One region of the Actinomadura coerulea genome, then DNA from elsewhere that is predicted to be linked to it. Evidence: riboswitches for the same ligand, from Rfam matches in the RefSeq annotation. Region 1 holds a riboswitch; each other region holds the start of a gene.

Region 1 (3,195 bases):
CGAGCCAGGCCTCCTGGTAGGCCTGCGAGAGGCGGGGGGAGCCGCCGGCGAACGCGTCGGCGGACGGCAGCGCGGACGGCGCGCGCCCGGCGGAGACCTCGCGGCGCAGCTCGCCCGCCGCCGACCGGGTGCTGATCTTGACGCGCCGGTAGCCGACGTAGTCCGCGAAGCCCTCGATCAGCCACAGCGGGGTGCGCCCGTCGCGGGCGCCGCCGGTGGCGACGTGGGTGAGCTCGTGGGCGAGGACGACGTCGCGGCCCAGCTCGTTGAGGCGGCCGAAGGTGCCGGGGGAGACGATGACGCGGTCCTCGCCCCGGCCGTTCCCGGCGGCCGGGGCCACGGCGGCGAGCGCGGCGATCTGGCCGAGGCTCTGCCCGGGGCCGGCGAGCGCGGAGGCGAGGGTCGCGTCGGCGGGGACGAGCGCGACGACCCGCTGCGCCCACCCCGTGCCGACCACGGACGTCACGACCGGGACGGCCGCGTCCAGCCGCGCGGCGATGCCGCCGAGGCCGGGGCCGTCGCCGATGACCAGGCTCGTGCGGCCCCTGACCACCGCCAGGGGGCCGCAGTCCCAGATGTCGGTGTCGTCGGCGAGGCCGCGGGACGTCCCGTCGCCGACGATCGTCCACGCGCCGCCCCGCGGGGCCAGCGTGAGGTAGCGGGTGCGGGCCACGTCGCCCCGGTCGAAGCCGCGCAGCCTGTAGCGCACCTCGACGCGGACGACGGCGGTCTCGCCGTCCACGGCCTCGGTGGTGACGACGCGCTCCCGCCAGCCTTCCAGGGGCAGCTTGCGAAGGTTTCCGTACACGCGTGACTGGGTGTCCTGGAAGGCGGCGGGGGCGCTGCCCACCGTGGCGAGGAACGCCACGCGGTCGCCGTCGCGGACGGCGCGGGCGCGGTTGGCGAGAACGGCGGAGGCCATGGCCGAGCTGAACGTCCCGGCGGTGGGGGAGCCGGGAGCGCCGGCGACCGCCGCGCCGCCGCCGGAGCGCCGGCCGGCGAGGCCGGCGCCTCCGGCGAGGAGGGCGGCGGCCCCGCCCGCGCCGAGCGCGAGGACCCTGCGCCGCGTCACGGGGGCGTCCTGCCCGGGGCCTTCCTCCATGGGCGCGATCCTATGCAGGGCGCGGGGCGGGGGGCGCCGTCACGACCGGTAGTCGGGGTAGCCGTAGCCGACGACGACGTCTGTGGAACGTTCCTTTATGCGGACGGCGTTGTCGGTGTTGCCCTCGACGGTCTCGATCGTGCCGTCGTCGACCTTCTTGATCACCATGCCGACGTGCTCGATGTCGTCGACGGACTCGCCGCCGTCCCATGCGAAGAAGACGATCGCGCCGGGCCTCGGCTCGGTGCCCCAGCGGCCGTGCTCCTGGAACCACTGGGCGTGGGCGACCGTCCAGGCGTCGCTGCCGACCTGGTCGCTGAAGCCGATCTGCTCGCCCACCCAGGAGACGAACATGTCGCACCAGTTCGCGTCGCCGTAGCCGCTGAGGGAGCCGCCGTCGCGCGCGAGCGTCTCCCGCGCGCGGGACGTGGCCATGTACCACTCCTGGAACTTGGTCTCGCCGCCGCCGTCCTCCTCGATGCCCACCTGCGACCGGGCGAGCTCGATGGCCTGCGCGGCGGTGGGCCGCGACTTCGCGGGGGCCTTCGCGGCGGCCTTCTGCGAGGTCCTCGCCGCCGGCTGCTCGGGCCGGGCCCTCTTCGCCGGGGCCTTCGAGCCGGTGGTCTCGGGCTCGCCTTCGGACGCCCGCCCCGGTGTGCGCCCGGCTGGGGCGCCGGGCGCCGCCGGGCCGGGGACCAGGTCGGCCGCGGCGGCGGACCTCACCGGGGCGGAGCCGAACGGCAGGACCGACGCCTGCGCGGTGGCCGCGGCGGTGCCGAGCACGGCGGCGCCGACGATCATGCCGCCGGTCGTCCGCCACGTGAGGGACAGGGGATTCGGCTTGCGGTGCCTGCCGGGGTTCTTCTTGCAGTGCGCGCGTGGCACGGGGGGATCTCCTCGACTTCCATGCCGCCTACCGGGTTAGCTGACGGGTTCGGGCGTGGAAGCCGCCCTACGGCCCGCGAAGGCAGGCCGATTCACCCCGAAAAGGACGCAGTGGGTCCCCGGTTCCACGGCGGCCGCGCATGCGGGGCACGGCGGTCCGCGGATTCGGCGGTGACGTGCCCGGGGGCGGGCACGCCGGTTCGGATGGGGAATTCTCGGCGGGCGGAAGCGCCCGCGGAGTGAAGGGGGTGGGGGCGTGGCCGCGTGGCGGCCACGCCCCAGGTAACGCTGCGGGATTCACTCCTTCTCTTCCAGACGCCTACCGGGTTAGCTGACGGGTTCGGGCGTGGAAGTGGCCCTACGGCGGCTCTCGCCGGACTGCCGGGAGAGACGCGCCGATTCACCCCGGGTGCCGGAATGCCCGTCCGGAGGGGTTCTCCGGACTCCGGCGAATATGGGTCCCCGGTTCCGCGCTGAAGCGGATTCGGCGCTGCCGCTGCGATCCTGGGGGCGAGATGGGGCCCGGCGCGGGACCTGTCTCCCGCGTGCGAACGAGCGGCGCCTTGTGTTGTGGGCGGACGGCGGCCCGTCTCCGGGGACCGTCCGGGGCCTGCCCCGTGTACGCCATCGTGGCTGCGCGCTCAGCGCCATGCACGCTGCGGGCGTGCGCACGGTGGACGGGGCCGGCCGGGTCTGCGTCGAGACCGTGCGGCGCCTTCGGGCGCCGCGGGACGGCACGTGGGGCGTGCCGCCTGGGGGTGGGGCGCGTGGCTCGCGCCGCCGTCACGCGGGTGCTGGATGCGCCGCGTGGGACCGGGGCGCCTGGTGGGCGCCGCGGGTCCACGGCGTCTGGAGGGCGCCGTGAGTGGTGCAAAGGTACCAAAACCCCAAAAGAAGGCAAACCCCCCCAAAATCGACAACGGACCAGGTCAAGCCTGGTCCGTTGTCGATGGAGGTCCCGTGACGCCTGTGGAGCAGGGGGTCAGGGGGTGCGTCAGGGGCGCCCGGCGCCGTAGAAGTTGCTCTTGTAGTAGCCGGAGCTGATGTCGCTGATCTTGACGACGTCGCCGGTGTGCGGGGCGTGGATCATCTTGCCGCCGCCCACGTAGAGGCCGACGTGGCCGAGGTTGCTGAAGAACACCAGGTCACCGGGCTGCATGTTGTTCCAGGCGACCCGCTTGGAGCTGGTGTAGGCGTACTGGGTGTTG
Region 2 (3,195 bases), 4.8 Mb from region 1:
TCATCACCACGGACGAGGGAGGACGGAGTGGAAACAGCCACACTCGCACGTCGTGGCACCGACGATTTCGGGCTGAGCGAGGAAGAGATCCGGCTGCTCGCCCAGATCGCCAGCGGTGTCACCGCCGATGTGGCGGCACGCAAGCTGGAACTGAGCGCTCGGACCTTGCGGCGCCGGCTGCGGACGATCTGCGACCGGCTGGAGGTCAACACCCCTATCGAGGCCGTGGTGTGGGCGGCCCGGAGGCAGCTCATCTAGCTAAGCACCCCCGACGCTCGCCAGGGGACGGCGAGCGTCATCCGGAGAGAACGGCGGCTCATCCGAATTCCGTCCGACCCCGCAGCGGCGGCGCCCGCGCCCTGGCAGGTAGGTCCCTGCAGAAGGCGTCGCCGCGGACGGCGTTCGGGCCTGACGGCCACAGGCCCGCAGGTCCACGGATCCGCCCCGGCCTCCGGCGAGCACGACCCCACGAGACTCTCGGCCGGCGCACCCCCGGCTCGGCCGAGCCGGCCGGTGCCGGCGGTCAGTGGGGCGGCGGAGTCCTAGAGCCTGTCTCGAAGTAGTCTCCGACACGCGCGCGAACGCGTGACCTGGCCGGTGGAGCGAAGCCGGAGGCGAGCGGAGCCGAGCAGATCGCGAAGTGATGCCGCGTTCGTCCAGGCCCGGTCACGTAGCGGGCCGCCAGGCGAGCGAAGCGGGCCGGGACTGTGAAACGCAGCCTAGGCGACCCGGACGCCGCCGGCGAAGGGGCGCCCGTTCATGGAGGCGATCTTCACGACGTCTCCGGTGTGCGGGGCGTGCAGCATCTTGTCGCCGCCGATGTAGATCCCCATGTGGTGCAGGTCGGCGTGGAAGAAGACGAGGTCGCCCGGCTGAAGCTCGCCGCGCGACACGTGCGTCCCGGCGTTCCACTGGCTGCCGGTGTAGTGCGGCAGGTTGATGCCGACCTGCTTGTAGGCCCACATCGTCAGGCCGGAGCAGTCGAAGGTGCTCGGGCCGGCGGCGCCCCACACGTACGGGCGGCCGATCTTGCTCATCGCGTACCGGAGCGCCTGCGCGGCCTTGCCGGTGCCGATGACGGGCAGCTTGGCCAGCTGGGTCGGGTCCTTGTCGACGAGCTTGCCGCGGATCTTCTCGTAGGCGTCCGTGATCTTCGTGCGCTGCGAGTCGAGCTGCGTCTTCAGGTCCTTCACCTGCTTGGCGCGGGCCTCGGCCGACTTGCGGGCCCGCTGGGCGGACTGCATGGCCTGCATCAGCCCGAGCACCTGGGTGCTGTCCTGCTTGGCGAAGTAGTGGAGGGTCGCGGCCTGGTCGAGGACGGACTGCGGGTCCTGGGAGGCGACGAACGACACCGCGGGGTCGGAGCCGCCCTGCATGTAGCTCGTCGCGGCGAGGGATCCGACCTTCTGGCGGAGCACCTCCAGCGCCTTCTCCTGCCGCTTGGCGTTCTCCGTGGCGACCTTGGCGGCGCGCTGCGACTGGGCGAGCCGGACCTTGAGCCCGTTGTACTGCTCGGTGAGCTGCTCCAGCTGGTCGGCGAGCTTGAGCGCCTTGGTGCGCAGCTCCTTGGCGGAGGGCTCGGGGTCGGCGTGCGCGACGGCGATCGCGTGCGGGGCGATCGCGTGCGGGGCGGTCGAGACGACGGCGAGCGCGCCGACCACGATGACCGCGCGCCCACGGAAGTGTGAAAGGGAAGCATGCCGCGATCGCTTCACGAATACTCCTCTCCTCAGCCGCCTACCGGGTGAGCTGACGGGTTGGGGCCGGAGCGGCCCGTCCGCGTCCGCGAGCGAACCGATCGCCCCGCGAAAGCGGATTCACCCCTCACGGTCGGTCGCTCAGGGGCGAATCCCCGAACGCTCCCGAAAGTGGGTCCCCGGCTCCTCGGGCGGCTGGCTGCGACCCGTGGGACTCGGCGGATCGGCCTCCGTCCTGCGGTGGGCCGATGTCAGCGCAGGACACTAACGGACCCCGCATTGGATGCCAACCAGAACATGCGAATTCGCAGGTCACGCGGCGCGGTGAACGAGGGAGGCGCCGGATGGGCCGCGCCCCGCGCCCCGTCCCGGGCCGCTTCTCGGGTGGACCCGGGGAGTGTCTAGTCCCTTTTATCTAGTCACTCGCGCGCGGTGCTCGGCGCTGGTGGGCGGGAGGGCGTTCCCTGGCGGGCCGAGACGTTCGATAATCTCGCCTGTTTGTGGAAGTCGTGATCCGGCGTGCCCGCACCGCCGACGTCCAGGAGATCCGCAGGCTCGTCGACCTGTACGCCGGGTCGGGGCGTCGCCTGCTGAAGAAGACGACCGTCAAGCTGTACGAGGACGTCCAGGAGTTCTGGGTCGCCGAGGACATCCAGCACGGGACGCCCGGGCCGGTCATCGGCTGCGGCGCCCTCCACATCATGTGGGAGGACCTCGCGGAGGTCCGCTCGGTCGCCGTGGACAAGGGATGCGAGGGACGGGGAATCGGGCACCGGATCGTGACCCGCCTCTTGGAGAACGCCCGTGAACTCGGCGTGCGAAGGGTGTTCTGCCTTACCTTCGAGGTGGAGTTCTTCGCTCGCCACGGCTTCCAGCAGATCCTGGGGACTCCGGTGTCGCCAGAGGTGTATGAGGAACTTCTCCGCTCCTACGACGAAGGCGTGGCAGAGTTCTTGGACCTCGACCGGGTCAAGCCGAATACGTTGGGCAACACCCGGATGCTGCTTCGCCTGGAGGACTGACCCTAATGAGCGATTCCCACCACCGCGGGGGGCCTTACCAGCCACAGCAGGGGCAGGGTTCCTACGGCCCGCCCCCTCCGTACCAAGGTTCTCAGTGGCAGCAACCACAGCAGCAGTCGTCCCAGCAGCAGTGGCAGCAACAGCCACAGGAGCAATGGCAGACGCAACAGCAGCAGTGGAACCAGCAGCCCGGCTATGACGACTACGGCTCGTACGACGACGGCGGTGATGTGTCGCTGGCGCCGATCCACCGTAGGGCGGGCGCGCGAATCATTGACAACGCGCTCGTCGCGGTCTTCGGGTTCGCCCTCGTCCTGCCGGTGACGATCGGCGCATTCGGTCTGGGCAAGCCGGGCAGCAAGACCGAGGACGAGGGGGGCGTGTGGAACTGGCCCATCATCTTCACCCTCTTCTGCGTCCTGTCTGTGCTTCCGTTCATCTATGAGGCCGTGCAGTTGTCCATGTGGGGGCGCACG
Region 3 (3,195 bases), 2.0 Mb from region 1:
CCGGTGTCGCCGTTCACGCCCGAGCCGTCGTCCCAGAAGTAGGACGCGGTGGTGCTGCCCGACAGGACGGTGTGGCTCTTCGGAGCGACCTTGCCGGTGGTGTGGCGGGGGGCCTTCGCGTCGCGCTGCCCGGCCGCCTTCTGCCCGGCCGCCTTCTTCCCGGTGACCTTCTTCCCGGTGAACTTCTTCCCGGTGAACTTCTTCCCGGCCACCTGCTGCTCGATCACCTGCTGCCCGGTGACCTTGTGCCCCGTGACCTGCTGCCCCGTGACCTTGTGTCCGGTGACCTGCTGCCCCGTGGCCTTATGCCCGGTGACCTGCTGCGCGGTGACCTTGTGCGCGGTCGGCTCGTCCGCCATGGCCTCATGGGCGGTCCCGGCCGCCACGCCCGTGACCAGCATGCCCGCGAGGGCGGTACCGATAAGGGCCTTGTCGAGGACTCGCTGCTGCATGTTCATCCTTTGCTCGGTGGTCCGGGCGCCGGGTCACGTCTTCGGGCGTGTAAGGCCCGCCGTTCGGGCATGACGGGTCCGGCGCACGGCACGGGCGTGCTCGCGACGTGGGTGTGATCGCGTGGGAACGGAGAAGGGGGGAGCACCACTGGACGGTGCGGGGTGAGGGGCCGCTGAGCGGCCCCGGCTCACCGGTACTGGGGGTAGCCGTAGCCGGCGACGGTGGAAGTGTCGCGGACCTTCTTCTTCACCGCGTCACCGGTGTTGCCCTCGATGGTGTTGATGGTGCCGTCGTGGTTGTCCTTCACGACGATGCCGACGTGCTCGACGCCCTTGATGCCGCCGCCGTTCCAGGCGAAGAAGACCACAGCGCCGGGCTTCGGGGTCTCGCCGAAGCGGCCGGTCTTCTTGAACCACTGGGCGTGGCTGACGGTGTAGGCGTCGGCGCCCATGCCCTTGGTGCCGGTGTGCTGGCCCAGCCAGGACACGAACATGTCGCACCAGGACTGGCCCTTGTAGACCGAGGCCTTCTTGGCACCGATGCGGTGGGCGTTCTGCTCGCCCAGCGGCGAGCCGACGTACCAGTCGTTGAACTTGCTGTTGCCCGACGCGTCCTCGTGGGTGCCGACCTGCGTGCGGGCGAGCTTGATGACGTCCTGCGCGGAGGCGCCGGCCGCGGCGCTCTGGCCGCTGGTCTTGGCGCCGTTGGCGTCGGCCTTGGAAACGGCGGCGACGTGCGCGGTGGTCGCGGGCTTGGTGTCCGCATGGGCGGACGGGGCGAGCGAGCCGAACCCGACCACACTTGCCAGGGAGAGGACGGCTCCCGCGGCGACGCGGGCGCCCAAGCGCTTGGTCAGGTCAAAGGTACGAGCGGTCATGCGAAGGTTCTCCTGAGTTCTTCCAGTCCGCCTACCGGGTTAGCTGTCGGGTTCGGGCGTGGAAGTGGCCCTACCGCGGCCCCGCGCACGGCGGGGGTGCGGATTCACCCCGGTGTTTCGGTGGGTCCCCGGCTCCGCTCGGCCGTGATCGGCTCTCTGCGGACTCGGCGGCGGACGTGCCTTGATCGGCCGTCCTGATGATCAGGGACTCGATGCGCCCTTCATGATCTGGTCGGGCGCTCCGGACGGGCTTTCCCGTCGGTCACACTCCCACAACAGGTTCAAGCGGCCCCATATTTCGTCAAGCACGTCCCAAAGACCCGGCCGACCAGCAAAGACTCCCTAAAACCCCCTAAACGCAGGGGATGCGGGCCAGTCAAGCCGGACCATAATTTTCCTCCGCCGCCGGCCGCTCACAACCGAGGCGACCACACACAACCACCCCACCTCGCCTGAAATTCGCGAACGAAGCAGCTCGTTGCCCTTGAGCTATCGGCGCTGATCTGAGCCGACCGGGTACCGAGCATGGAGACGAATCCCCCGCCGCCTACGGCGCTGCCGGACGCGCGTTGGTGAACAACGCCGGAGCCGGAGGAGCAAGCCGGAGGCACCGGGGACCGCCGGTCATCGCCCTTGGTCGAGTGGGCAGCGGAGCTGGAACATCAGGGCGATGATCATGAGTATGGCCGGGACGAGGGTGAAGCCGAGGAGCAGGGCGGTGTGGGCGGAGTCCGGCTGGGCCACGGTGTGGCCCTCGGTGGTGGAGACGAAGCCGCCGAGGGCGAGCACCGCGGAGTACACGTAGGGGCCGATGGCGGTGCCGCTGGCCTCGGTGGCGGTCCAGACGCCGGTGTAGGCGCCCGCCCGGGCCGTGCCGCGTGCCTCGGCGGCCGCGACGGCGTCCGGGACCATCGAGAACGCGAAGAGTTGGAGGCCGGCGAACGCGACGCCCAGTACGGCGACCACGGCGACGGCCGGTGTCGCACCGTAGCCGAGGAGAGGGGCCAGGGAGCCGGCGATGAAGACGGCCTGCGAGATCAGCAGGCCGCGTTGCTTGCCTATGCGCCGGGACAGCCCCGCCCAGGCGGGCCCCGCAACGACCGCCGGGCCGAGGAAGGCGCCCATGAACACCGCCGTGAGGCCGGTGTCCTCGAAGACGTACTCGGTATAGAAGGGCAGGGCGGCGAGGAACAGGTGCGTGGTGGTCCCGGTGAACAGGTAGGAGAGCGCCAGTGACCGGAAGCCGCGGTCCCGCCAGGCGATGGTGATGTCGCCGAGGGCGGAGTGGGCGCGTTCGGGCGGCGTCCGGAAACCGGCGTGTGCGGTGAGGCGCCGTACCCCCGCCAGTGAGACCAGGCCGGAGACGAGCATGACGCCGGAGAGGACCGTGGCCATCCGGGTGTAGTCGCCGCGTCCCCCCGCGGCCACCAGCGCGGGGGCCGCGGCACCGGCGCCGAGGAGCCCCAGGGTCAGGAAGAGCATGCGGAACATGAAGACGCGGGTGCGCTCGTGGTAGCCGACGCGCAGATCGGACGGTGTCGTCAGCAGCCCGGGCACGGTGACCCATACGCCCATCCCTACCGAGCCGGCGGCGTACGCGCAGAGGTCGCCCGTCCTGGTCCGCGGTTCGTCCTGGCCGGCGTCCGCGCCCTGGTCGCGCAGCGTGGTCATCCGGCGGACCGGTGCCGCGCGACGACGCCGGCGGCCAGTTCGGCGCCCTTGAACGCGCCGGAGCGGACCCGGTCGGCCAGCGTTCGGGCGACGATCCGGTCGGTCAGTGCGGGCAGGTGGCGGGCCAGGAAGAATTCGACGGCTCCCCGGCGGGTCGTCGGAAGGTCGCGGCGGGGGCGTCCGCCCAGTGCGGC
Region 4 (3,195 bases), 6.2 Mb from region 1:
AGAAGGGCCTCCTCCGGCGTACGCAGGAGGGCACGGCCTTCCGCTACAGCCCCACGCGGCCGCGGGAGGAGTACACGGTCGAGCTGATGCTGGACGCCCTGAGCGAGGCCGCCGACCACGGCGCCATCCTGGCGAGGTTCGCCGAGAGCGTCCCGCCGGAGGACGCCCGGCACCTCCTGGACGCCCTGCGTCGGCGGACCGCGGACGAGGACGCGTGATCCCGCTGGTGGCGGCCCTGGTCGTCGCGGTGGTCCTGCTGGGGTGCGCGGCGGGGCCGGTCCTCGACCTCCTCAGGCGCGCGGCCGTCGGCCCGGGGGCGGCCATCGCCTGCTGGACGGCCGCCCTCGCCGGGACGTTCATCGCCGCGGCGGGGATCGCGGCGGCGGGGCTGCTCGCGCCGCCGGGACCCGGTCACGGGCTCCTGTCCCGGCTGCGCGACTGCCTTCCCCACCACGGCCGTCTCGCCACCGCCGCCGCGGCCGTCGCGACCGCCGTCCTCGCCGCGGCCTGCGCGGCCGTGCTCGCCCGCGGCCTGCCGAGGCTCGGCCGGGCCGTGCGCCACCGCCGCCGGCACCGGGAGATGCTGCGGCTCGTCGCCCGCGAGGACCGCCGCCACCCGGACGTCCTCGTCCTCGACCACCCCGTCCCCGTCGCGTACTCGCTGCCGTCCCGGCACCGCGCGATCGTGGTCAGCACCGGGGCCCAGCAGGCGCTCAGCGCCGAGGAGCTCGGCGCCGTCCTGGCGCACGAGCGGGCGCATCTGCGCCAGCGCCACCACGTGCTCCTGCTGGCCCTGGACCTGGTCCACGCCATGCTGCCGTGGCTGCCGACCGTCCGGCGCGCGAGGGCGCGGCTGCCGCTGCTGCTGGAGATGGCCGCGGACGACGCCGCGGTCCGCGTCCACGGGAGCGGGCCGCTGGTCGACGCGCTGTGCCGGCTCTCGGCGGCGCCCGCCGGCGCGGGGGCGCTCGGCGCGGCGGGCACGCCGGCCGCCGGGGCGCTGATGGAGCGGGTGCTGCGGTTGGAGGGCGCTCCGGCGAGGCCGCGCCGCGCCGTCCGGCTCGCGGCCGGCCTCTTCGCGGTGGCGGCGGTCGCCGCGCCGCTCCTGACCGGTGCCGCGGCGGTCGCCGAACTCGCCGCGACGTGCTGAGCCCGGCCCTGCGGAGGCGGTATGTGGCTTTTGGGGAAATCCTCCGCTCCGGTGGCGAACCGACCGTAAACCTCCTACGCTCCGTAGGAGGTCACGGTCCGACGTCCCCGCCGGGGACGGCCGGCGACCGCGCCGAATCCCGCGGACGGCTCCGTCCGGGGAACCGGGGACCCGATCTTCAGGGGTGAATCCGTCCCGCGGGACGGTAGGGCGACTCCGGCCCGAACCCGTCAGCTGACCCGGTAGGCGGTACAGGAGAGGACACCGCATGCAGCGACGAGCTGCCGGTACCCGAACGACAGCCCGCCGCAGGATCCGCACCGGCACGGCATGGACGGCCGCCCTCGCGCTGTCCGCCGGCCTTCTCGCGCCCGCGCCCGCCCACGCCGAGCCCAAGCCGACGCGCAAGCAACTGACCGCGCAGCAGGAGAAGCTCGCCGACGAGGCCGAGAAGCTCAGCGAGCAGTACAACGGCCTGCGCGAGCGCCTCAAGCAGGCCGAGCACGCCGCGAAGCTCGCCAAGAGCAGCGCCCTGCGCCAGCAGAAGGCCCTGGACGAGGCGCGCGAGCGCATGGCGAAGATCGCGGCCGACAGCTACAAGAACGGCCCGGCGGACCCGGCCATCACCTTCGCCTCGTCCTCCGACCCGCAGGCCGTCCTGGACCAGTCGGCCACCCTCAACTACTTCGCCAAGCAGAACGACGTCCGCATCACGCAGATGCTCCAGGTGATGCAGGGCGCCGACCGGTCCCGCAAGGCCGCCGAGCAGCGCGCCGCCCAGGTGCGCGCGCTCACCGGCGAGGCGAGGAAGAAGCGCCGGGAACTCCAGATCAAGCTCAAGAAGGTCGAGAAGCAGCTCGGCACCTTCAAGACCGCCGGTACGCGGCCCGGCTCGATCCCCAACATCAACTCCGGCGGGGCCTCGGCCAAGGCCATGACGGCCGTCCGGGCCGCCCTGGCCCAGCAGGGCGTGCCCTACTCCTGGGGTGGCGGCAACGCCTCCGGCCCGAGCTACGGCACCGCGCAGGGCGCCAACATCAAGGGCTTCGACTGCTCCGGCCTGACCCTGTACGCCTACGCGCAGGTCGGCATCACCCTCGGCCACTACACCGGCAGCCAGTACAACGCCGGGACCCACGTGAGCATGAGCCAGCTCAAGCCCGGCGACCTGGTGTTCTTCCACAGCGACCTGCACCACATGGGCATGTACATCGGCAACGGCAACATGGTCCACGCGCCGCAGACCGGCGACGTCGTCAAGATCGCGCCGATCGCCGGCCGCCCCTTCGCCGGCGGAGTCCGGGTCGCCTGACCCTCGATGGCACCTGGCCTGGTGACCGAGCGGTGACCGCCGGTCACCCGTCGCTACCCTGGTATCCGAGATGAGAACGCACGTCGGCGGCCTCCCCGCGGGGGACGGCGCGAACGCGGAACGGCGGGTGGGACGCCCTGGGCGCCGGGGCGTCCTCCACCCGGCGTCCGGCCTGCCCGTGCTCTCCGGCCTACTCGTGCTCTCCGGCCTACTCGTGCTCCTCGGCCTGCTGGCGATGCACGGCTTCCAGGCCACGTCGGGCCCGGCGGAGATGAGCGGCGTTCCGCTGGCGTCCATGACCGCCGGGCACGCGGCCCCCGTCACCGAGGCGGTGACGGGGCACCGCCCGCCCCAGGACGACCGGCCCGGCGGCCATCACTCCGACCGCCACCCGGACCATCCCGGCGGCCAGGTCTGCCTGGCCATGCTGACCATGCTCGCGCTCGCGCTCATCGCGGCCCTCCTCGCGCTGCGCCTGCGGAGGTCGCCGCCGGCGGCCGTGTCGAGGCCGGCGCGGGTGCGGATCCCGCCGGTCGGACGGCCGCCGCCGAGACCGTCCCTGCACGAGCTGAGCGTGCTGAGGCTGTGACAGGTCCAGCGGCGCCCGGAAACGGGCGCCGCCGCCGACCACCGATCACAGCACTCGACACGGAAGGCCCACCACCATGAAGCGAGCGTTCGCGCTCATCACCGTCCCGGCCCTGGCGATCGCCCTGGCCGCGTGCGGCGACGG

Evidence for each region. A riboswitch is a leader RNA that binds a small molecule or an ion and turns the genes downstream of it on or off. The one in region 1 is predicted to bind cyclic di-AMP.
Region 2: linked by a shared signal. The riboswitch ahead of BKA00_RS40580 (C40 family peptidase) and the one ahead of BKA00_RS02840 (CHAP domain-containing protein) in region 1 are both predicted to bind cyclic di-AMP.
Region 3: linked by a shared signal. The riboswitch ahead of BKA00_RS12225 (CHAP domain-containing protein) and the one ahead of BKA00_RS02840 (CHAP domain-containing protein) in region 1 are both predicted to bind cyclic di-AMP.
Region 4: linked by a shared signal. The riboswitch ahead of BKA00_RS31555 (NlpC/P60 family protein) and the one ahead of BKA00_RS02840 (CHAP domain-containing protein) in region 1 are both predicted to bind cyclic di-AMP.

The regions. Positions count from the first base shown of each region.
Region 1 covers NZ_JACHMQ010000001.1:600,594-603,788, forward strand. The annotation lists gene BKA00_RS02835 (hypothetical protein) at 1-1,102, opposite strand, end outside; gene BKA00_RS02840 (CHAP domain-containing protein) at 1,142-1,987, opposite strand; cyclic di-AMP (ydaO/yuaA leader) riboswitch at 1,997-2,168, opposite strand; cyclic di-AMP (ydaO/yuaA leader) riboswitch at 2,289-2,487, opposite strand; gene BKA00_RS02845 (C40 family peptidase) at 2,982-3,195, opposite strand, start outside.
Region 2 covers NZ_JACHMQ010000001.1:5,443,085-5,446,279, reverse strand. The annotation lists gene BKA00_RS25025 (transcriptional regulator) at 28-258, shown strand; gene BKA00_RS40580 (C40 family peptidase) at 720-1,715, opposite strand; cyclic di-AMP (ydaO/yuaA leader) riboswitch at 1,719-1,928, opposite strand; gene BKA00_RS25015 (amino-acid N-acetyltransferase) at 2,198-2,719, shown strand; gene BKA00_RS25010 (RDD family protein) at 2,725-3,195, shown strand, end outside.
Region 3 covers NZ_JACHMQ010000001.1:2,642,249-2,645,443, forward strand. The annotation lists gene BKA00_RS38815 (hypothetical protein) at 1-452, opposite strand, end outside; gene BKA00_RS12225 (CHAP domain-containing protein) at 641-1,330, opposite strand; cyclic di-AMP (ydaO/yuaA leader) riboswitch at 1,345-1,510, opposite strand; gene BKA00_RS12230 (MFS transporter) at 1,955-3,001, opposite strand; gene BKA00_RS12235 (SDR family NAD(P)-dependent oxidoreductase) at 2,998-3,195, opposite strand, start outside.
Region 4 covers NZ_JACHMQ010000001.1:6,799,088-6,802,282, forward strand. The annotation lists gene BKA00_RS31545 (BlaI/MecI/CopY family transcriptional regulator) at 1-218, shown strand, start outside; gene BKA00_RS31550 (M56 family metallopeptidase) at 215-1,150, shown strand; cyclic di-AMP (ydaO/yuaA leader) riboswitch at 1,271-1,415, shown strand; gene BKA00_RS31555 (NlpC/P60 family protein) at 1,419-2,462, shown strand; gene BKA00_RS31560 (DUF6153 family protein) at 2,533-3,051, shown strand; gene BKA00_RS31565 (DUF305 domain-containing protein) at 3,128-3,195, shown strand, end outside.